3 regions of the Agrobacterium sp. 16-172Ci genome follow, and region 3 is predicted to be linked to each of the others. Evidence: predicted binding sites of a transcription regulator. Region 3 holds the regulator's gene; each other region holds the start of a gene.
What was found. The regulator PhoB, encoded in region 3, activates phosphate uptake and scavenging genes when phosphate is short. The targets are predictions, from matches to a motif close to TGTCATNNANCTGTCAT.

Region 1 (7,442 bases), on a different contig from region 3:
GGTGCTCTCCCGCAAGGCAGGTATCGGCATTGGCGGGGCGATGCTGCGCCAGGACGACGAACTCGTCGTCGAAAAGGTCGGCCATTCCTTCATGTTGCCGGTCGTCGCGTCGGATCACCCGCTGGCGCAGATCGAGCGGCCGCTGGGTCTTGCCGATGTGCGCGAGGAGGTTCAGCTTGTCGTAACCGATGCATCCGGCCTGACCAAGGGCCGCGATTTCAATGTGCTTTCTTACAAGACATGGCGGGTCAGCGACATCGCCACAAAATACCAGCTCATCAAGGGCGGTCTGGGCTGGGGCGGCCTGCCCGCATCGATCGTTCGTAACGACATCACCAATGGCAGCCTCAAGGCGCTTGAACTCGAGGCCTATGAACAGGGCGAATATCCGCTCTTTGCGCTGCGGCGGGTCGATTCACCCGCCGGCCCCGCCGGCCAATGGCTTGCCGAAGCATTTCAGCAACGCCTCTCTGCCTGCCCGAACCACAAGGATTTCAACGGGATGCTTGCGGCACACAAGCAGAGGAGCATTTCTGTCGCCGCTGAGTGACATTGTCTAACTATGTCTGGACCGAGCGGGGCCACCTTTTCCAAGGCGGGGAGAAGAAACGCGCGGCAACCTCGGCGCTATGCCAGCAAGGCCAATTGACGTGGGCGGGTCGCCTGCCTATACCTAAACCACGGTCAGCAGTTCACCGAGGCATCGCCGTCCCGCAAGGGAAGCTAAACCTGCATTCTTAAAGTTTGACAGCACTTATCCCGTGCCATGTCGGAAGCCGGCGATCAGCGACACCTTTTCGGAATGGCACTTGAGGGTAAGTCATGCCACGTTCGATCCTTTCCATTGATATCGCAGACCTCTCGACTTTCGCCAAATCCGTCCGCGAACAGATCGGCAGGCTGGACCGAAAGCCAAGCCATGTAGAGATGCTCAATCTTCTGAGCCGGGCTGCCGGGTTCCGAAATTTCCAGCATTTGCGAGCCTCGCGCGAGCCATCCGATGACAGCGGACCATCCCGGCCAGAGATGCTGCCGGCAGCCAATGAGGGCAGGGTGCTGAAGACCGTTCGTGTCTTCGACGCTGCCGGCCGGCTGATGCAATGGCCGGCCCGCCGCGCGCAGCAGGAACTGTGCCTCTGGTATCTATGGGCGAAAATTCCCGCCGGGCGGGGCTTTTCCGAGCGCGAATTCAGCAGCTTTCTGGATAGTCTGCACCTGTTCGGGGATGCGGCCATGCTGAGGCGCGACATGGTCGGCCTGAGGCTTATCCGCCGCAACCGCGATGGCAGCGATTATCGGCGCATAGAGCAGAAACCGCCATTGGAACTGCCGCTTCTGCTGCGAGCGCTCGGTGGACGCGATTGAGGGGATAGCCCTCGGTAGTGCCGATAGTTTCGACCAAACTCGGCGTTATCCTCGGGCTTGTCCCGAGGATCTGCTACGGATTGATTTAATTCGACGTGGTTAGATCCTTGGGACAAGCCCAAGGATGACGGCAGAGCTTCCCCCTGCCGCCAACAGCCGAAAGGCCGCAGCCCTCAAAGAACCAGACGGAACTTCGCGAAACCTTCCGCGCCGTCCCCGGCATCCTCGATCTTTGCGCCCTTGATATCGGCCGCGTAGTGGCGGCCCCTGGGGCCGGTTTCGAAGATCGCCGTGGTATTGGCCACCGGCGCGAAGGACCAGTTGGCATCCGCAGACGGGTTGATGGTGCCCTGATCGATGATATAGCGCACGATCACGTCGCGGTTGGTATCGGGGGCCACGAAGATCACCTTGTCGCCGGCGATATCGGGGAATTTACCGCCGCCGCTGGCGCGGTAATTATTGGTCGCCACCACGAATTTCTGCTCGGGATCGATCGGCTTGCCTTCAAATTGCAGGTTGACGATGCGGTTGCTGTCCGGGTTGATGGCCTTGCCATCCTTGTCGAATTTCGCCGGTTTGGAAATGTCGATCTGATAGGTCACGCCGTCGATGACATCGAAATTATAGGACGGGAAATCCGCATTCAGCAGCGGCGCATCCTTTGCGCCGGCCTCGACCGTATTGAACATGCCGGCCGACATTTCCAGCCAGTTCTTTACCTGCGCACCGTTGATCAGCACCGCCTGCACCGTGTTGGGGTAGAGGTAGAGATCGGCGACGTTCTTGATGGCGATGTCACCGGCGGGGACATCGGTATAATAATCCGCACCGCCGCGACCGCCGGACTTGAAGGGGGCTGCCGCCGAAAGCACGGGCAGATCCTTATATTGCCCTTCCTTCAGCATGTCCTTGATGTACCAGGTCTGGGCATTGGAGACGATCTGTACGGAAGGATCGTCGGCCACCAGCGCGAAATAGGAATAGAGCGGCGCGGAGGTCTTGCCGACGGGACGGCGCACATAGGCGAGGGCCGCCTCGTGATCGGCCTTGGCGGCGGCGAGAACTTCCGCCTTGTCCGTGAAATCGGCGACGACCTTGCGGTTTTCGTCGCGGTGGTAGATCGGCCGGGCTTCGGAGGTGAAGTCGACGATCTTCCAGCTCTTGCCGTCCTTTTCGAGCAGCAGGTCGATGAGGCCCATATGCGAGCCCCAGAAACCGGCCATTACCGCCGGCTTGCCCATCAGCGTGCCCTTGACGGCATCCGCACCCTCAATGCCGTCCCAGGTCTTCGGACCGGGGAAGACCAGATGCTGGTGGCCGGTGAAGATCGCGTCGATGCCTTCGACACCCGCCAGATAAAGCGAGGCGTTTTCCATGCGCTCGGTCTGGCCCTTGCCGTCGATACCGGAATGGGAAAGGGCGATGACGATATCCGCACCTTCCTCCTTCATGACTGGAACCCAGGCTTTTGCCGCCTCGACGATATCGCGCGTCTGCGCCTTGCCCTCGAGGTTCTTGGAATCCCACATCATGATCTGCGGCGGCACGAAGCCGATGATGCCGACCTTGACAGGGCTCGTCACGCCGCCGCCGTCGCGGATCTGCTTTTCCAGAATGACATAGGGCTTGAAAAACAGCTCGTCGTTCTTCGGATCGGAAGCAAGCTGGCCCTTGGTGAGGTTGGCGCAGACGTAAGGGAAACCCGCACCCGCCAGCGTGTTCGACATATAGTCGAGACCGTAATTGAATTCGTGGTTGCCGAGCGTGCCGCAATCGTAACCCAGCACGTTCATGGCGTTGATCACGGGGTGCTTGTCGCCGGCCTTCATGCCGCGCTCATAGGCGATATAGTCGCCGAGCGGGTTGCCCTGCAGGAAGTCGCCATTGTCCACCAGCATCGAGTTTCCGGCTTCGGCGCGGATGGTGTCTATGATCGAGGCCGTGCGCGCCAGTCCCATCGTGTCGTTCGGCTTGTCGGCGTAATAATCATAGGGAAAGACGTGAACATGGATATCGGTCGTTTCCATGATGCGCAGATGCGCCTGGTTGGCCGCCGCACGCGCAGCAAAAGGGTGCAGCATCACCAGCGCCGAGGAGGCTGCGATGCCGCCCAGAAGCGAACGCCGGGTAATGGGGTGGAGAGCGAGAAGCGACGACATGGGAACTCCTTCGGATGAAGCTTGCTCTGTCTTGAAAAAATGACAGGGTAGAAGCAATCGCAGAGGAGTCCATCACCAAAATGACAGGCCCGTGACAGATGGACCGGTTTTCAACCGTTTGATAAATTTTTTATCACGGGCGTGCGGCGCAGGTGTCGCCGCACCGGAGAATGCGCATCCTACGTTCTTTGCATTGCTGCGCTTTAGATCAGCGGGCCAGCGTCGGTTTCACTTCTTCGTGGAAGAAGCGGAAATAGGAGGAAAGCTGCGCCAGCGTGTTGGTGGAAAGCTTGAGCTGCAGGCCGAGGCGGTTCATGTGCTGCCATTGCACGACGCCCTCGATGAAGCCGAGATCCTCACTCTGCACCTTGACCCGGCTGCCCTTGGCGGCGGCGAAAGGTCCATCCAGCTCGAGCGCCATTCCGGTGGCGGAAAGATCGACCACACGCCCTCTGGTCGACTGGCTGAAATAATGCACGGTCGCAAAAATCCTGGTCTTGCTGCGGGGCGCGGTCCGGGTCGCCATATTAAGGTTGTTTGTCATTTTGCTGCTCAAATCAATTGTTTCCGATACCTGCATCATGGCGCGAAAAACTTGAGAGCCGTTTAGTTCTTCTCTTAAAATTGCATGTAATTGCCGATTATGCTGTGTCGATACGGCACTGATAGCAATTATTGCGGGCGGAGCGCACATGCACATAAGCGACATCCGCGCGCTCCAGAAGGTGCCGCGCGCGCGAAACGATCTCGCCTGTGGCCGTCACCGCGCCGGTGCCGTAGACGATGCGGCCATCGGCTCCATAACCGCGCACGATATAATCGGGGCTGTCCAGCATCGGCGGAATGGCCTGCGTCTGCGGATAGCGCTCACAGGCGTCGGCATGCAGAAACACCGGGCCTGTTTCCGCATAGGGCTGCAGCGAGGGAAAGGGCCGGTAGGCGAGGATCAGCATCCCTTCGCCTTCCCCGATCTGGGAAAGGCAGTGGCGGCAGGGCATGCCGCCGGGAGAAACGGCTCTCTCCGGCGGATTGCCATAGGCGTCGGCGGCTCCCGCCCGGTAGGCTTCGGCTTCCTTAGCCGGCATTGCAGTGAAAACGAGATCGGTCATGACGGAGACCTCCTGGGTTGGGTTCGGCGTTGCTTCTTTGCAGCTATGGTCCCGAAACGGATCACTATCCACCCGATTCTTGACAGGCGATGCAACCAGCCCATTGCGTGACTCGTTAGCTTCGGGAATCAGTGACGCTCCTCGTTCCCGGAAGGTCTGATTTTATGTTCCGTCGTTTTCTGGCCGCCGTTCCGCTGGCTTTCGTTTCATTGACGGCTCCGCTTGAGGCCGAGGCGCAGGTCGCTTCCGGTCTCGATGGCCTGTCCGACGAACAGCTTCAGCAGGCGGTCAATTTCGTCATCGGCAATGCGATCTTCTCGCTTTATCACGAGGGCGCGCGCATGCTGATCTCGGATTTCGGAACGGCGGACACGGCAAGTGTGCAGGCGCCGGCCGATCAACTGGCTGGCACGCTCATCCTCCAGGCCAACGAGGAATGGCTCGACACCGCGCTCGTCAATGCCACGGACAGCTGGTATCTGGCGCGTGAGGCGGAGACCTTGCCTGAGCATGAAGCCCCGGTCTTCTCCGCGCTGGTGCCCGACAGGAGCCGAGATCGCAACATGGCCTGCCTGATGGTCGGCCGTGACAAGGACGGTTATGGCGATCTGGCCGCCATGATGGGGCTCAACAATGCCGAATTCGACAAATGCGCCGCCGCCTATCCGGGCGTTGCTTCGGCCTGGGAGAATTTTCTGAGCCCCCACCGCAGCCAGACCCCTTCCAGATTCTCCGTCAGCTACGTGCCGCCGCGCGACCCGGAGCTTGAGCCCTACGCCATCATGATCAAGGAATCGAAGGTTCTCGATCTCATCAGCCGCAGTTTTAGCGGCTATGGCTTGAAGGGGGACGTCAGGCTGACGGCCAAGTCCTGCGGCCGTCCCGACGTCTACTGGTCGGCGGAAAAGCGCGAGATCACCTATTGCTATGAACTCGGCAAGTTCCAGGCGGAACTGATTGCCGATCACCTGTTAAACACCGTCACGGAAGACAAGGGCGCTGCCGGCGGGCAAATCCCGACGGCCGCCGCTAATCTGGAACGGGAAATCTGAAGCCGGATTGCCGAACGCTGGCAATCTGGCTTCCCGATATGGGAGGAGAGTGCCGTGCCAAAGGTTGTCGTTCGCAATTTCGCCATCTCGCTTGACGGATACGGCGCGGGCCCAGACCAGAGCCTGCAGAACCCGCTGGGTGTGAACGGCGAGGAGCTGCACCAATGGGCTTTCAAGACCCGCACCTTTCATCGCATGTTCGGCAAGGACGGCGGCTCGACCGGGACGGACGAGGATTTTTCCGAAAAGAGCTTCGAAAATATCGGCGCCTGGATTTTAGGGCGCAACATGTTCGGGCCGGTGCGCGGCGCATGGCCGGATGAAAACTGGAAGGGCTGGTGGGGCGAAGAGCCGCCATATCACGTTCCAGTTTTCGTCATGACGCACCATGCGCGCCCGTCCTTCGAGATGAAGGGCGGCACCGTATTCCATTTCGTGACCGACGGTATCGAGGCGGCGCTCGACATGGCGCTGAAGGCGGCAAATGGAAGGGATGTCCGCATCGGCGGCGGCGTTTCGACCATCCGGCAATATATGGCGGCGGGCATGATCGATGAGCTGCATCTGGCGCTGGCGCCGGTTTTTCTCGGCAAGGGTGAACATTTGTTCGAGGGGATGGACCTGCCCGCGCTCGGTTACCGCTGTACCGGGACCGTTGCGGGCGAGGGCGCTACCCATCTGATTATCGACAGGGCATGAATGCTGCGCCGTTAAAGGTATCCCCACCAACATTGCGCAGCGGTTCCTGCGCTGACATTTCCCTCACGCACTCCTTATCGGAGAATGGCAAGCGCTGCTCTCAAGGGCGCTACTCAGTTGCGCAGCGATATCTCCAGAAGCTCGGTATCGGCAAGCGGCTCCACCCAGGCCTCATAGGTGCCGACGGGCGAAAAGCCCATCATCTGGTAAAGCTGCAGCGCGCGCGGATGGTCGAGCGTGTTGGTGGTCACCGTCACCCGTTGTGGATTGTCCTGCCAGGCGGCGTAAAGCGCCTGCAACAGGAACCACTTGCCGACGCCTGCACCGATCGCCTCTTCGAGCAGCCCGAAATAGGAAAGCTCGGTCACCTCGTCGCTCGCCTTGTTCAGTTCGAAGAAACCGGCGGGCGCACCGTTCATATAAAGAACCGTAACGCTGTTTTTCGGATCGCGCAGAATGGCGGAAAGCTCCGCATCGCTCATGCGCATGCGCTTTTGCCAGTGCCAGCGTTTCCCCACCCGCCAGTAGAGATAGCGGTAGAAATGCAGGGGAATATTGTTGACCCGCATCAGCGCCGTCTGGATGTTGACCGGGATCGGCAGGCTGACCTTGGGCGGAGCCGTCATTTCCAGCTGCGTCACATGCGCCTTCAGCGGTCCGTGCGACAATGTGGGGATTGCGTCTGCCGGACCGGTAACCACCGGCGTATCCTGCAATCCGCCCCATTCCGACCATGAGCCGTCGTAAAGCGAATTATCCTTGTGACCGAGCGATTCCAGCGCAAGCGTAATAACGGCGGCGGTGACGCCCGAGCCGCAACTGGTGACGACGGGCTTCGAAAGATCGATGCCGGCATCGGTCACCATCTTGCGGATGGCGGTGAGGTCCTTGAAGTGGCCGTTTTCGGAAAAGGCTGTCGCGGGCAGGCTGCGCGCGCCGGGCATGTGGCCGGAGCGCATGCCAGCACGCGGCTCGGCCTCGTCGCCGGTAAAGCGTCCGGCGCCACGGGCGTCGGCAATCTGTTTTTCGCCGCTGTCGACAATGCCGCGCATGGC
Region 2 (7,442 bases), 330 kb from region 3:
GGGTCGATTTCTTCACCATGGTTCGAGGAGAAGATTGATGAGCGTCAAGGCCGAAGCATTGACGGGCGGTTTTTCCGACGCCGTCTTCGATTCCCAACGGATTTTCAAGAAACTCATGGATGGCATGGCCCGGCCGGGCACGCCGCAGACAATCGAAACCGCAGTCGCCCCCCCATTGCCACTCGACCCCGCCACCGGCGCGGTTCTGCTGGCGCTCTGCGATCACGATACGCCGGTCTGGCTGAGCGGCGCCCTGCGGAAAACGACCGTCCCCGGCTGGATCGGATTTCATACGGGTGCCGTTCCGACGGAAGAAAAAAGCGCGGCGCATTTCGCCGTCATCGAAGCGGGCAGCGCCATAGCCTCCTTCGGTCTCTTCGCCCAGGGAAGTCAGGAATATCCCGACCGCTCCACCACGTTCATCATCGAGCTGCCTGATCTGGATGGAGGACGGGAATTGCTGCTCTCCGGCCCCGGTATCCGCCACGTCAACATCATCAGCCCCACGGGCCTGCCGGACATATTCCCGCGGCTGTGGGCGGAGAACAACGCCATCTTCCCGCGCGGCGTCGACCTCATCCTGACATCCGCCGACAGATTTGTCTGCCTGCCGCGCACGACGCGCATTCAACCCGTGGAGGCGTAAGATGTATGTTGCTGTCAAAGGCGGGGAAACCGCCATTGCCAACGCCCACCGGCTTCTGGCCGACAGGCGGCGCGGAGACCGCCACCTGCCCGCGATGACGGTTTCGCAGATCGTTTCGCAGCTTTCGCTCGCCGTCGACCGGGTGATGGCGGAAGCGTCTCTTTACGATCAGTCGCTTGCAGCCCTTGCCGTCAAGCAGGCCCGCGGCGACATGATCGAGGCCATCTTCCTGCTGCGCGCCTATCGCACGACCCTGCCGCGTTTCGGTTATTCGGTTCCGGTCGATACCGCTGACATGACGGTGCAGCGGCGCGTTTCCGCGACCTATAAGGATTTGCCGGGCGGACAATTGCTCGGACCGACCTTCGATTACACCCATCGCCTGCTCGATCCTTCGCTTCTGGAGGATGAAGTCGTTGAGACAGCCACCCAGCGCGAAGGCGAGCCGGAACATGTCATGCGCGTCTCAGACATTCTGGCGCAAGAAGGACTGATCGAAACCGACGGCGATATGCCGGCTGACCATATTGCCGGCGACCTAACGCGGGAGCCGATGGAATTTCCAATGCCGCGTGACCTGCGCCTGCAATCGCTGGCACGTGGTGATGAGGGTTTCCTTCTGGCGCTCGCTTATTCGACGCAGCGCGGTTACGGCCGCACCCATCCGTTCGTCGGTGAAATCCGCATCGGCGAGGTGGAGGTGGAACTGGAGGTGCCGGAACTCGGCTTCTCCGTGTCGCTTGGCGACATACAGGTCACTGAATGCCAGATGGTCAACCAGTTCAAGGGTTCGGCCAAGGCACCGCCGCAATTCACACGCGGCTACGGTCTGGTGTTCGGCCAGAGCGAGCGCAAGGCGATGGCCATGTCGCTGGTCGACCGGGCGCTGCGGGCAGGCGAATTCGGCGAGGACGTCGTGGCCCCCGCGCAGGACGAGGAATTCGTCATTTCACACGCCGACAACGTTCAGGCGACGGGTTTCGTCGAACATCTGAAACTGCCGCACTACGTGGATTTTCAGGCCGAACTCGGTCTGGTCAGGAAAATGCGCGCCGATTTCGAGGCGATCAACGCCGATGGCGCGGAGTGGATGGGCGATGCGGCCGAATAGCTCAGCGGCTGTGCTGCTCGCCAAACCAGTAAGCGCAAAAGACGGTCGATGCTGCAAACACAGCAAAGAACACGGCTGCAAGAATTCCAATCTCCATGAGCTTGTACTCCTTTTTTCACAAGGCTAACGCGCAATGCTTGAAGAAGTTTCATTTGACGACGGGCTGGCTGCCTACAACTTCGCCTATCTTGACGAACAGACCAAGCGAATGATCCGCCGGGCGATTCTCAAGGCCATCGCCATTCCCGGTTATCAGGTTCCCTTCGCTTCCCGCGAAATGCCCATGCCCTATGGCTGGGGCACCGGCGGTGTGCAGGTAACCGCCTCCATTCTCGGCCCAGACGATGTGCTGAAGGTTATCGACCAGGGCGCGGACGACACGACCAATGCGGTTTCCATCCGCGCCTTTTTCCAGAAGGTAGCGAATGTTGCCGTTACCACCCGCACCAAGGATGCGACCATCATCCAGACGCGGCATCGCATTCCCGAAGAGGAACTGCATTCGGGTCAGGTCCTCGTCTATCAGGTTCCCATTCCCGAGCCCTTGCGCTTCCTCGAACCGCGCGAGACCGAAACGCGTGTCATGCACGCGCTGGAGGAATACGGCCTGATGCACGTCAAGCTTTACGAGGATATCGCCCGCAACGGACGCATCTCCACCACCTATGCCTATCCGGTGAAGGTGGCCGGGCGTTACGTGATGGATCCGTCGCCTACCCCGAAATTCGACAATCCGAAAATGCATCTCTCGGACGCCCTGCAACTCTTCGGTGCAGGACGCGAAAAGCGCATCTATGCCGTGCCGCCCTATACCGACGTCGTCAGCCTCGATTTCGAAGACCATCCCTTCGAAATCCAGCGCTTCGACAAGCCCTGCGCGCTGTGCGGTGCGGAGAATGTCTATCTGGACGAGGTGGTGCTTGATGATAAGGGCGGGCGGATGTTCGTCTGCTCCGATACCGACCATTGCGAGGACCGCCGCGCCCATGGCCACAAGGGCCACCTGCTGGCGGATGTGAAGGAGGCCGCAGAATGAGCGACGCACCGCTTCTGAAAGTCCGGGACGTTTCCAAATATTACGGTGACCGCGCCGGTTGCCGCAATGTCTCCTTCGAGCTTTACCCGGGCGAGGTGCTTGCCATCGTCGGCGAATCCGGTTCCGGCAAGACCACGCTTCTCAACTGCATTTCCACCCGGCTGATGCCGACGGCGGGCAGTGTGGAGTATCGCATGCGCGACGGTTCGGTACGTGACCTCTATCATATGGGCGAGGCCGAACGGCGTTTCCTGATGCGGACCGACTGGGGTTTCGTGCACCAGAACCCGGCGGACGGGCTGCGCATGGCGGTTTCGGCCGGCGCCAATGTCGGCGAGCGGCTGATGGCCGTCGGTAACCGGCATTACGGCAATATCCGGCAATCGGCCAGCGAATGGCTGGAACGGGTGGAAATCGGCACCGACCGCATCGACGACCAACCACGCGCCTTTTCCGGCGGCATGCGACAGCGCCTGCAGATCGCCCGCAACCTCGTCACCTCGCCGCGCCTCGTCTTCATGGACGAACCGACCGGCGGCCTCGATGTTTCCGTGCAGGCGCGCCTGCTCGATCTGGTCCGCGGTCTCGTCAACGATCTCGGTCTCGCCGTCGTCGTCGTCACCCATGATCTTGCGGTGGCGCGGCTGCTTTCCCATCGCATGATGGTGATGAAGGGCGGCGACGTCATCGAACATGGTCTGACCGACCGGGTGCTGGACGATCCGCGCGAGCCCTACACGCAATTGCTTGTTTCCTCTATTCTGCAGGTTTGATGCCATGCCGACGCCTCTTATCGTTTCGGAAGTCTTCAAAAGCTTCACCATGCATCTTCGCGACGGTATCGAATTGCCCGTTGTGCGCGATGTCAATTTCTCCGTTTGCGGCGGCGAATGTGTCGTGCTCGGGGGGGCCTCCGGCATCGGCAAAAGCTCGATCCTGAAAATGCTCTATGGCAACTATGCCATCGACAGCGGGCAGATTCTTGTTCGTCATGAGGGCCAGGTCGTCGATATCGGCAACGCCTCGCCGCGCACGATCCTCGATATCCGCCACCGCACCATCGGTTATGTCAGCCAGTTCCTGCGCACCGTGCCGCGTGTCGCTGCCATAGATGTCGTCGCCGAACCGCTTCTGGCGCGCAAGGTTGCCGCCGATGAAGCCCGCGAACACGCAGCCATGCTGCTTTCGAAGCTCAACCTGCCACGGGAACTATGGTCGCTTCCGCCCGCAACCTTCTCGGGCGGCGAGCAGCAGCGCGTGAATATCGCCCGCGGCTTCATCACCGACCATGCGATTCTGCTTCTGGACGAGCCGACGGCCTCGCTGGACGCCCTCAACCGGCGTGTCGTCGTCGATATGATCGTCGAGAAAAAACAGAAGGGCACGGCACTGCTCGGCATTTTCCATGACGAGGAGGTGCGGGAGGCCGTGGCCGACCGCATTCTGGACGTCTCACAGTTTTCTCCCAGGAAAGCAGCGGCATGAGCGTCAAGGTGGGTCTGGAACCGGTCATCCATGAGACCGCCCGTGTCAGCAACTCCGCGATCGGCCGTTATACCGAAATTTCGGAACGCTGCCGCATCGAGGAAGTCGAGATGGGCGACTACTCCTATGTCATGCAGGATGGTGCGATCTGGTGCGCTACCATCGGCAAATTCGTCAACATCGCCGCCTCCGTCCGCATCAATGCCACCAATCACCCGATGCAGCGGGCGACGCTGCATCACTTCACCTATCGTGCCAACAACTATTGGGACGATGCGGAGGATGAGACGGACTTCTTTGCCGCCCGCCGCGCCAAGCGCGTCGTCATCGGCCATGATGTATGGATCGGCCATGGTGCGACGATCCTGCCCGGCGTCACTGTGGGAAACGGCGCTGTGATCGGGGCGGGTGCAGTCGTCTCAAAAGATGTCGCGCCCTATACCATCGTCGGCGGCGTGCCCGCCCGGCTGATTAGGGAGCGCTTCCCGGCGGAACTGGGCCGGCAAATGGATAATCTGAAGTGGTGGGACTGGGATCACGCGGCATTGCGCGTCGCTCTCGACGATTTCCGCAATCTGGACGCCGAGGTTTTCGTCGCGAAATATGGCGGATGAAATCTCCTGCTGCCGAACACCTGCAAATCCCGGGGTACCCCCGGGATTTTTGTTTATGCGATCAAAAAAGACACGCGGATTTGAACGGTCTCAAGATTCCTCCCGAAAGCTTTGTCGGCGAACCCCTGGGCGTCGTATCTGCGAATTCTGTAATATTTTATTCATCAAACTGACATCCACACTTCACGCACCGCTGTTACGCCGAACCCCGTCAAAAAGAAGATTGGACGGGGAAATGAGCTTTCACCTGAAGCAAGTCACGCGCCGTTTCGGCAATCACACTGCGGTCGATTCCGTGAATGTCGAAATTCCGCAGGGCCAGATGGTCGGCGTTATCGGACGCTCGGGTGCGGGAAAATCGACGCTGCTGCGCATGATCAACCGCCTCGTCGATCCGTCCTCGGGTTCCATCCATTTCAACGACACGGAAGTTTCGGCGCTGAAGGGTGCTGCGCTTCGTAGCTGGCAGCGCGACTGCGCCATGATTTTCCAGCAGTTTAATCTGGTGCCGCGTCTCGATGTGCTCACCAATGTCATGCTCGGCCGCCTCAACCACCGCTCGACGGCGCTCAGCCTGTTCAACATCTTTACCAATGACGAGCGCCTGATGGCGATCGCCGCCCTGGAAAGGCTTGGCATCGAACATGTGGCCATGCAGGCGGCCGGCACGCTTTCCGGCGGTCAGCAGCAGCGCGTCGCCATCGCCCGCGCCCTTATGCAGTCTCCGAAGATGGTTCTGGCCGACGAGCCTATCGCTTCCCTCGACCCGCTGAACGCCAAGATCGTGATGGACGCGCTGCGCGACATCAACGAACGCGAAGGCATCACGGTCATCACCAACCTGCATACGCTGGATACGGCACGCAATTATTGCGAACGCATCATCGGCATGTCTGAGGGCCGCGTCGTCTTCGACGGAACGCCGGCAGAGCTGACGGCTGCGGCCGTCACGGAGATTTACGGAACCGATTCTCAAGGGTCCGGCATCGACGAGACCATGACCTCGACCAGCATCAATATTCCCGGCGCGCAGCTTCCCGCGCGTCCGGTGCAGCAATCTGCCGGCCCCGAACCGCTCGCTCTCGCCGGGCTCTGAGGAACCGCTCAGCATCGTTTGCGCCCGCGTCAAGGGCCGATACTTCACAACAAACTCCGGCTCGCCGGGAAACAGGAGAAAGTCCATGTTGAAGAAAGTCCTTCTTTCGGCAGTCGCGCTTGGCGTTCTGGCCGGTTCCGCCATGGCTCAGGACGTCAAGGTTCTGCGCATCGGTCTCGACGGCTCCGAAAACGAAGCCGACCAGATCCGCAACACCAAGTGCGTTGCCGATGGCCTGAAGGCCGCGACCGGCGTTGCCGAAGTTCAGGTTTTCCCGTCGCCGGACTATAACGGCGTCATCCAGGGTCTTCTCGGCGGCACCATCGACATCGCTTCCATGGGCGCGTCCTCCTACGCCAAGATCGCTCTTGCCGATCCGAAGGCCGTCGATCCGATCCTGACCACGGCCGGCGCTGACGGTTCGACCGGTTATTACACGATCATGGTTGCCCGCAAGGACAGCGGTATCAAGACGCTGGCTGACGCCAAGGGCAAGAAGATCGGCTTTGCCGACCCTGACTCCACCTCCGGCTTCCTCGTTCCGAACGTGGCTATCCCGAAGGAAACCGGTGTTCCGGTCAAGGAATACTTCTCCGAAACCGGCTTCGGCGGCGGCCATGAGAACCTCGTTCTCGCCGTTCTCGACAAGAAGTTCGATGTCGGCACCACCTTCGGTTCGGGAGTCGGCAAGTGGGAAGAAGGCTACACCGCCGGCAACCTCTACCAGATGGTCAAGAAGGGCAACCTCGACATGGACGATATCGTCGAAGTCTGGAAGTCGCCCCTGATCCCGAACGGCCCGCTGATGGTTACGAACAAGCTCGGCGACGCGATGAAGCAGAAGGTCGAAGACTTCTTCATGGAACTGCCGAAGAAGGACCTCGCCTGCTTCCAGGGTTTCACCCAGGGCAAGAACACCGCCTACATCAAGGTCGATCCGTCCTTCTACCAGACGATCATCGACGCCCGTAAGTCCGTTATCGGCGGCTGATCTGCGATCATACCCGGAAGCGGCGGTGCCTTGCGGCGCCGCCGCTTTTGCCAATAAAGGAAAAGCGGCATGGCGACCACACTGCATCATGGCACCCTCTCCTCCAAGGGATTGAGCGCATCGTCCCAGACGGTCATGCGTCATTATCAACAGCAGCTTGCGACAAGACGGATCTATACCGTTATTTCGCTTGTGATCTTCCTCGTCATCCTCGCCGCTTCCCTGAATTTTGCCAACGCGGCCAATTCTGGTAAATTCTTCGAGCGCCTGCCCTATTTCTTCGACTTCATGAAAACCTTCGTGCCGGACAGCCCGCTTGAAATTTTCCGGGCGATGTTCGACCTGCCGTCGCCCTATGCGGACGGTTCGCTGAAATATAATTACGTTGCGGATCGTGTTTACATCACTGACAGCTTCTACATCCCGCATTTCATCTATCAGCTGATCATCACGCTCAACATCG
Region 3 (7,442 bases):
ACGGTCGCTTCCGCCAGCAGGCGGGCGACCGCCGGGGGATAGTCATGTCGCTCGAGGATGGCATTCAGCAGCGGACCCACCTGTACGGCGCGGCCGCGCACATCCAGACCTTCGACCTGAAAGGGCACAACCTTGTCGTCGCCAGCAAAATCGAGATCGTCCAGTTCAACCGTTACATCTGCCATGTCATACTCCTTGGCGCAGCCGTGGCGCCGCTACCGTCCAAAAGTCCGGCTTTTAAAATGTGCTTTTTTTGCTTGTCGCACAGAGACCCGGGAAGAGAAACCGCTTCCGGGGAAAAACGTGCAAATCGTGATGATGGCCCGCCAGCAAAACCGACGAGCCTCTTCGAAGTCCCACAGATGGTAATCTATGCGGTCAAGTTCAAGCACCCGGCGTGACGCGTGTCAGGCCGGGCGATTGCTCATCAAATGACGCCCATGCACCATGCGATGATGGACTTCTGTGCGTGGAGGCGGTTTTCCGCCTCGTCGAAGACGACGGATTGCGGACCGTCGATCACGGCATCCGTCACTTCCTCACCGCGATGGGCCGGCAGGCAATGCATGAACAGCGCGTCTTTTTCCGCCTTGGCCATCAGGGCTTCATTGACCTGATAGGGCTGGAAGATGTTATGGCCGCGCGCCTTGTGTTCCTGGTTCATGGACACCCAGGTATCGGTGACGACGCAGTCCGCACCCGCAACGGCCTTGTCGGCGTCGTGGCACAGCATGATCTCGCCGCCATTGTTGCGCGCCCAGTTCAGGAACTTATCATGCGGTTCGGAGCCCATCGGCACGGCCATCGTCATGCGGTAACCGAAACGGGCCGAGCCCTCCACGAAGGAATGCAGGACGTTATTACCGTCACCCGTCCATGCAATGGTCTTGCCTTTGACCGGGCCGCGATGTTCCTCGAAGGTCATGATATCCGCCATGATCTGGCAGGGATGCGTGTCGTCCGTCAGGGCGTTGATGACCGGCACGGTCGCGTGTTCGGCAAGCTCCAGCAGGCGCGAATGTTCCGTCGTGCGGATCATGATGGCGTCGACGTAACGCGACAGCACCTTGGCCGTATCGCCGATCGTTTCGGCGCGACCGAGCTGCATTTCCGTACCGGAGAGGAAAAGCGTCTCGCCGCCGAGCTGACGCATGCCGACATCGAAGGAGACGCGGGTGCGGGTGGAAGGCTTTTCGAAGATCATTGCCAGCATCTTGCCGGCAAGCGGCTTTTCCGCCGTTCCGGCCTTTGTGGCCGCCTTGCGTGCGCGGGCATCGTCGAGAATTGCCCGCAGGTCCTGCGAGCTGACGGCCGACAGGTCAAGAAAATGTTTAGGTGAAGCCATTTCAAACTGTCCCATGCTCGCGAGCCTCGGGGAAGAGGCCCGCCCTTTATTGTTTCCTCAGGCGATTTTTGCCTGTTTCGCTGTCAGGGAAGCGGCGGCCGCTTCCACGCGTGACAGACCCTCGCGGGCCTCTTCCGCCGTGGTGACGAGCGGCGGCAGGAGACGGATGACGTTGTCTCCCGCCGGCACACCCAGCAGATGCTCGGCGCGCATGGCCTGCAACAGCTCGCCCGATGGAACCTTGGCCTTGATGCCGAGAAGCAGGCCTTCGCCACGGATTTCCTCGATAACGTCAGGATAACGATCCTTCAGCGAAGCAAGGCCCTGGCGGAAGACCAGCGCGACATCACGAACCTTTTCCAGAAAGCCCTCGGAGAGGACGACATCGAGCACGGCGTTGCCGACAGCCATGGCCAGCGGGTTGCCGCCATAGGTGGTGCCATGCACGCCCGCCGTCATGCCGGAAGCGGCATCCGCCGTCGCAAGGCAGGCGCCGAGCGGGAAACCGCCGCCGATACCCTTGGCAACCGCCATGATATCCGGTGCAACGCCCGTCTGCTCATAGGCAAAGAGCTTGCCCGTACGGCCAACGCCGGTCTGGACCTCATCAAAAATCAGCAGCATGCCATGCTCATCGCAAAGCGACCGCAGCAGCTGCAGGAATTCCTTGGCTGGTGCGCGAATGCCACCCTCGCCCTGAATGGGCTCGATCAGAAGCGCGGCCGTCTCGGCCGTGATGGCGGCTTTCAGCGCATCGACGTCACCGAAGGGCACCTGATCGAAACCTTCGACCTTGGGGCCGAAACCTTCGAGATATTTCTGCTGGCCGCCGGCGGCAATCGTCGCCAGCGTGCGGCCATGGAAGGCGCCTTCGAAAGTGATAATCCGGAACTTTTCCGGATGCCCCTTGGAATAATGATAACGGCGCGCGGTCTTGATCGCGCATTCCAGCGCTTCTGCGCCGGAATTGGTGAAGAAGACCTTGTCTGCGAATGTCGCTTCCGTCAGGCGCTTTGCAAGCTTTTCCTGGCCCGGCACTTCATAAAGGTTCGAGACGTGCCAGACCTTCTCGGCCTGGGTCTTGATCGCCTCCACGAGGTGCGGATGGGCGTGGCCCAGCGAGTTGACCGCGACGCCGGCTGCAAAATCCAGATATCGTTCGCCGCTTTCCGTGAACAGCCAGACGCCCTCGCCTCGCTCGAAGCGCAGGGGGGCTCTTGCAAACGTATCGAACAATGGCGCGGCGGCTTCGGCCATGGCTGTATCACTCCTTGCGCGGATGCGCTGTCAGACGGTTGTCAATAGGCTTTCGGGGTTATCCCTTGCCTGAAAATCAAAAATGCCGCCTCGCGGCGGCAGGGGCACTATTGTCACTTCGCCTGCCGATGTCAACAAAAGTCCGCGTTTCCCGGGGTTCTCAAGCCCTAGTAGGTGGCGGCGAATGAGGCCCAAGGTGTTGCCTTTCAGACTCAACTCGCCAGCAAGTTGGGGAAAACCGGAAAATCGATTCGAGATGATTCCCGCGACTCTTGCCACGGAGTCTGCGTGGCACTAGGTTAATCGCTAATTACTAGACTGCATTGCGGCGGAACTAGTCACCAAAAATCAGGCAGAAACCACGCTCGCGGCACGCCCGCGAGGCGGAGAGGGATTCTGCCGACATTATACGCGACGAGCGGAGAAGCGGCATGAACTGGACAGACGAACGGGTCGAAAAACTCAAGAAATTGTGGTCCGAGGGGCTTAGCGCCAGCCAGATAGCAGCGCAGCTGGGCGGCGTCAGCCGCAATGCCGTCATCGGCAAGGTCCATCGCCTCAACCTGCCGGGACGCGTGAAGGCCGGCGGCCCGGTTACTTCGGCGCGTTCCGCGCCCAAGCGCACTGCCGCCCCTGCCCCGCGCGCGGCGAATTTTGCGACCCGCGTCAGCGCAGCACCTGCACGCGCGTTGAACCGCTCGAGCGCGGCAACGGCGCTGCACGAGGAGATCGATATCGAGACCGCCGAAGTTCTCGATTACGTTCCCTCCAAAAATGTCGTTACGCCGATCTCCCGCCGCCTGACGCTGACGGAACTGACGGAGCGCACCTGCAAGTGGCCGGTCGGCGATCCGCTGAAGGATGATTTCCATTTCTGCGGTTGTGAAGCACTGGAATCTTCGCCCTATTGCAAGTTCCATGCAAAGCTTGCCTACCAGCCGGTAAGCGAGCGTCGCAAGGCTTGAGTGTTGCGGCACGCATTCGACACTCAAAAACTACGGGCCTTCGGGCCCGTTTTTTTGTGGCGGAATCCAAGGTGGTTCTGGAACAGAGCGCACGCTGTCTAAGAGGCGCTCCCCATCCCTGTTCTTGCGCATTCTCCGGATGTAAAACCGCGATGGGCCCCTTGCGGCAAATGCTCGGAATTTATCGGCGACGTGCCGCGCCCTTCCTCCCGACAGGTTTCACCGCGCAATCCGGCTTTCAGCAGACCTTCTATCGCTCAAAAGAACAAGGATACGCATGTGCGGAAGGTTCAAAATCGAAAGGCCCGACACCGTTCCGGTCTCGGGCCTTCTGATTTTTAGGGAATTTATCCCGAGTGAAACCATCGGTTTCGGTTTTCTCAGGCTTCCATTGAATATCCGGCGCCGCGCACGGTGCGGATGACATCCTGCATATGCGAAAAATTGAGCGCCTTGCGCAGACGTCCGACATGCACGTCGACGGTGCGCTCATCCACATAGATATCGTGACCCCACACACCATCCAGCAATTGCGAGCGGGAAAACACCCGGCCGGGAGAGGTCATCAGGAATTCCAGCAGGCGGAACTCCGTCGGGCCGAGGCGCACTTCGCGGCTCTTGCGGTGAACGCGATGGGTCTCGCGATCCAGTTCGATATCGCCGCATTTCAGCACCGAAGACAGAACCTCCGGGCGGGCGCGGCGCAGCATCGCCTTGACGCGGGCCATGAGTTCCGGTGTCGAGAACGGCTTGACGACATAATCGTCGGCGCCGGTGGCGAGGCCGCGAACCCTTTCGCTTTCCTCGCCGCGCGCCGTCAGCATGATGATGGGCAGGCGCTCGGTTTCCGGCCGCATCCTGAGCCGACGGCAAAGTTCGATACCGGAAACGCCGGGAAGCATCCAATCCAGGATAAGGAGGTCCGGAATACGTTCCTGCAGCCTGATTTCTGCCTCGTCTCCACGGGGTATCGTGTCGACGTCATATCCCTCAGCCTCGAGATTGTAACGAAGCAGGACGCTCAGCGCTTCCTCATCTTCCACAACTGCAATCTTGGGCACCATATACTAACTCCGCAAGCCGCTGCCTGTCTGTTACTCGGTCACCGAACCGAGCGTGTTGGAACTGTCGTCCTTCGGACGCTCGCCTTCCGGCTGGCTGCCGGTGGTCATGTAATAGATCGTTTCGGCGATATTGGTGGCGTGGTCGCCGATACGCTCGATGTTCTTGGCGCAGAACAGAAGATGCGTGCAGGTGGTGATGTTGCGCGGATCTTCCATCATGTAGGTCAGAAGCTCACGGAAGAGCGACGTGTACATGGCGTCGATTTCTTCGTCGCGCTCGCGAATGGCATTGGCCTTCTCGGCGGAACGCGTGGAATAGACGTCCAGCACTTCCTTGAGCTGCACCAGCGCCAGTTCCGACAGGTGTTCGATGCCACGGGCGAGCTTGCGCGGCACGCCGGTGCCGGCAACCGCGATGACGCGCTTGGCTGTGTTTTTGCCAAGGTCGCCGACGCGTTCAAGGTCAGCTGCAATACGCAGGGTGCCGATGATCTCGCGAAGGTCTGCCGCCATCGGCTGGCGTTTGGCGATGGTGACGATGGCCTTGTCGCCGATCTCGCGCTCGGCGTGGTCGAGGATCGCATCGTCGGAAATGACCTTCTGGGCGAGCGCGGCATCGGAATTGACGAGCGCGCGCACGGCGTCGGCGCACATCTGCTCCGCAAGACCGCCCATTTCGGCGATACGACGCGTAAGGAATTTCAGTTCGTCGTCATAGGCCGACAGAATATGCGAATGGGTCGTTGTCTGTGTCATGGTCTAGTCCTCCGGCTTGGCCTGCATGCGCGTACCCGGAAGCGGGCACGGCAGAAGCACCAGTCTTGTTCGGTTTCGATAAAGCGCCGGCCGGGATCAGCCGAAGCGGCCCATGATGTAATCCTGCGTGCGCTGGTCGTCCGGATTGGTGAACATCTTGTCGGTTTCGTTTTCCTCGACAAGATGACCAAGATGGAACATGGCCGTGCGCTGGGAAACACGCGCCGCCTGCTGCATGGAGTGCGTGACGATGACGATGGTGTAATTGGTGCGCAGCTCGTGGATCAATTCTTCGACCTTTGCGGTCGCGATCGGGTCGAGAGCCGAGCAGGGCTCGTCCATCAGGATCACTTCCGGGCTGACGGCAACGGCGCGTGCGATGCACAGACGCTGCTGCTGACCGCCGGAAAGACCGGTGCCGGATTCGTGCAGACGATCCTTAACCTCGTTCCAGAGACCCGCCTTCTGCAGGCTCTGCTCGACGATCTGGTCCATATCCGCCTTATTGCGGGCGAGACCATGGATGCGCGGACCGTAGGAAATGTTTTCATAGATCGACTTCGGGAAGGGGTTCGGTTTCTGGAACACCATGCCGACGCGGGCGCGCAATTCCACGACGTCAATCGCCTGATCGTAGATATCGTCGGTGTCGAGCGTGATCTTGCCGGTGACCCGGCAACCGTCGATCGTGTCGTTCATACGGTTCAGGGTACGCAGGAAGGTGGATTTGCCGCAGCCGGACGGGCCGATAAGCGCGGTCACCGTATTTTCCCGAACGTTGAGGTTCACGTCGTAAAGCGCGCGCTTTTCGCCGTAATAAACCGAAACGTCCTTGCCGATCATCTTGTATGAGACTTCATTCATTTTCTTGTCCAGCGCCTTTTCAACTGCTGCTTCCGACAACATGTTCATTGCTCAAGCTCCCTCTACCAGCGCCGTTCGAAGCGGCGACGCAACAGGATTGCGCCAACATTCATGACGATGAGGAACAAAAGCAGGATGATGATAGCGCCGGATGTCCTTTCGACAAAGGCGCGCTCGGCTTCGTTCGCCCACATGTAAATCTGCACCGGCAGGGCCGTGGACGGATCCATCGGCGTTGTCGGATAATTCGCAACGAATGCCACCATGCCGATCAAGAGCAGCGGCGCCGTTTCGCCCAGCGCATGGGCGAGACCGATGATGGTGCCGGTCAGAATGCCGGGCATGGCGAGCGGCAGCACATGGTGGAAGATCGTCTGCATCTTGGAAGCGCCGAGGCCAAGGGCGGCGGCGCGGATAGACGGCGGCACGGCTTTCAGGGCAGCGCGCGTCGCGATGATGATCGTCGGCAGGGTCATCAGCGTCAGGACGAGGCCGCCGACCAGCGAGGCCGAGCGCGGAAAGCCCATGAAGTTGATGAAGACCGAGAGGCCGAGCAGACCGTAAACAATCGAAGGAACGGCCGCGAGATTGTTGATATTCACCTCGATAAGATCCGTCAGACGGTTCTTCGGGGCGAATTCCTCGAGATAGATGGAGGCCGCAACGCCAATTGGCAATGACAGCACCAGCACGATCAGCATCATGTAGAAGGAGCCGATCAGCGCCACACCGACACCCGCCGCTTCCGGACGGCTCGACGCGCCGTTGACGAAGATGCCGGTATTGAAATGTTTGCCGAGCTGGCCACTTTCGGCGAGCTGGTTCATCCAGCCGAGTTGCTGGTTCGAGATACGGCGATTGGCTTCATCCGCCGTCAGGTCGACCTGGCCCTTGAAGGCGCTGTCGACGTCGCCAGACGCCAGCAGCGTGACAGTGCGCGTGGTGCCGATGACGGCGGGATCGGCGACGACGATATCGCGAAGCTGCGTGCGCACGCTGTCCGAGATCAAGAGGTTGACGGCGCGTAGACCGGCGCGATCGGTCGGCGCAACGCCAAGGACCTTGGCGACAGCATCGCGGGCGATGACGGGATAATTGGCCGTCATCAGCTTTGTGGGATTGGTGGCCCGCTCATTTTTCGGATCGATGATCTGTTCGGAAAACTCGACCGGAACGGTGATCATCGTCTGC

Region 1: a site for PhoB is predicted at 3,608-3,624, ahead of ACQZ40_RS05760 (bifunctional 2',3'-cyclic-nucleotide 2'-phosphodiesterase/3'-nucleotidase). Genes of this name have one in related genera too.
Region 2: a site for PhoB is predicted at 5,052-5,068, ahead of phnC (phosphonate ABC transporter ATP-binding protein). Genes of this name have one in related genera too.

What each region holds. Positions count from the first base shown of each region.
Region 1 covers NZ_JBNWBW010000003.1:197,962-205,403, reverse strand. The annotation lists gene ACQZ40_RS05770 (LysR family transcriptional regulator) at 1-550, shown strand, start outside; gene ACQZ40_RS05765 (DUF2087 domain-containing protein) at 823-1,365, shown strand; gene ACQZ40_RS05760 (bifunctional 2',3'-cyclic-nucleotide 2'-phosphodiesterase/3'-nucleotidase) at 1,539-3,527, opposite strand; gene ACQZ40_RS05755 (PilZ domain-containing protein) at 3,736-4,071, opposite strand; gene ACQZ40_RS05750 (DUF1203 domain-containing protein) at 4,169-4,636, opposite strand; gene ACQZ40_RS05745 (DUF4344 domain-containing metallopeptidase) at 4,801-5,688, shown strand; gene ACQZ40_RS05740 (dihydrofolate reductase family protein) at 5,743-6,387, shown strand; gene sseA (3-mercaptopyruvate sulfurtransferase) at 6,501-7,442, opposite strand, start outside.
Region 2 covers NZ_JBNWBW010000001.1:79,883-87,324, reverse strand. The annotation lists gene phnG (phosphonate C-P lyase system protein PhnG) at 1-38, shown strand, start outside; gene phnH (phosphonate C-P lyase system protein PhnH) at 38-646, shown strand; gene ACQZ40_RS00410 (carbon-phosphorus lyase complex subunit PhnI) at 648-1,757, shown strand; gene ACQZ40_RS00405 (alpha-D-ribose 1-methylphosphonate 5-phosphate C-P-lyase PhnJ) at 1,891-2,793, shown strand; gene phnK (phosphonate C-P lyase system protein PhnK) at 2,790-3,566, shown strand; gene phnL (phosphonate C-P lyase system protein PhnL) at 3,571-4,278, shown strand; gene ACQZ40_RS00390 (transferase hexapeptide repeat family protein) at 4,275-4,892, shown strand; gene phnC (phosphonate ABC transporter ATP-binding protein) at 5,128-5,988, shown strand; gene phnD (phosphonate ABC transporter substrate-binding protein) at 6,074-6,979, shown strand; gene phnE (phosphonate ABC transporter, permease protein PhnE) at 7,049-7,442, shown strand, end outside.
Region 3 covers NZ_JBNWBW010000001.1:408,768-416,209, reverse strand. The annotation lists gene ACQZ40_RS02105 (Hsp33 family molecular chaperone) at 1-185, opposite strand, end outside; gene argF (ornithine carbamoyltransferase) at 428-1,345, opposite strand; gene ACQZ40_RS02095 (aspartate aminotransferase family protein) at 1,403-2,602, opposite strand; gene ACQZ40_RS02090 (GcrA family cell cycle regulator) at 3,034-3,567, shown strand; gene phoB (phosphate regulon transcriptional regulator PhoB) at 3,948-4,631, opposite strand; gene phoU (phosphate signaling complex protein PhoU) at 4,662-5,387, opposite strand; gene pstB (phosphate ABC transporter ATP-binding protein PstB) at 5,484-6,299, opposite strand; gene pstA (phosphate ABC transporter permease PstA) at 6,314-7,442, opposite strand, start outside.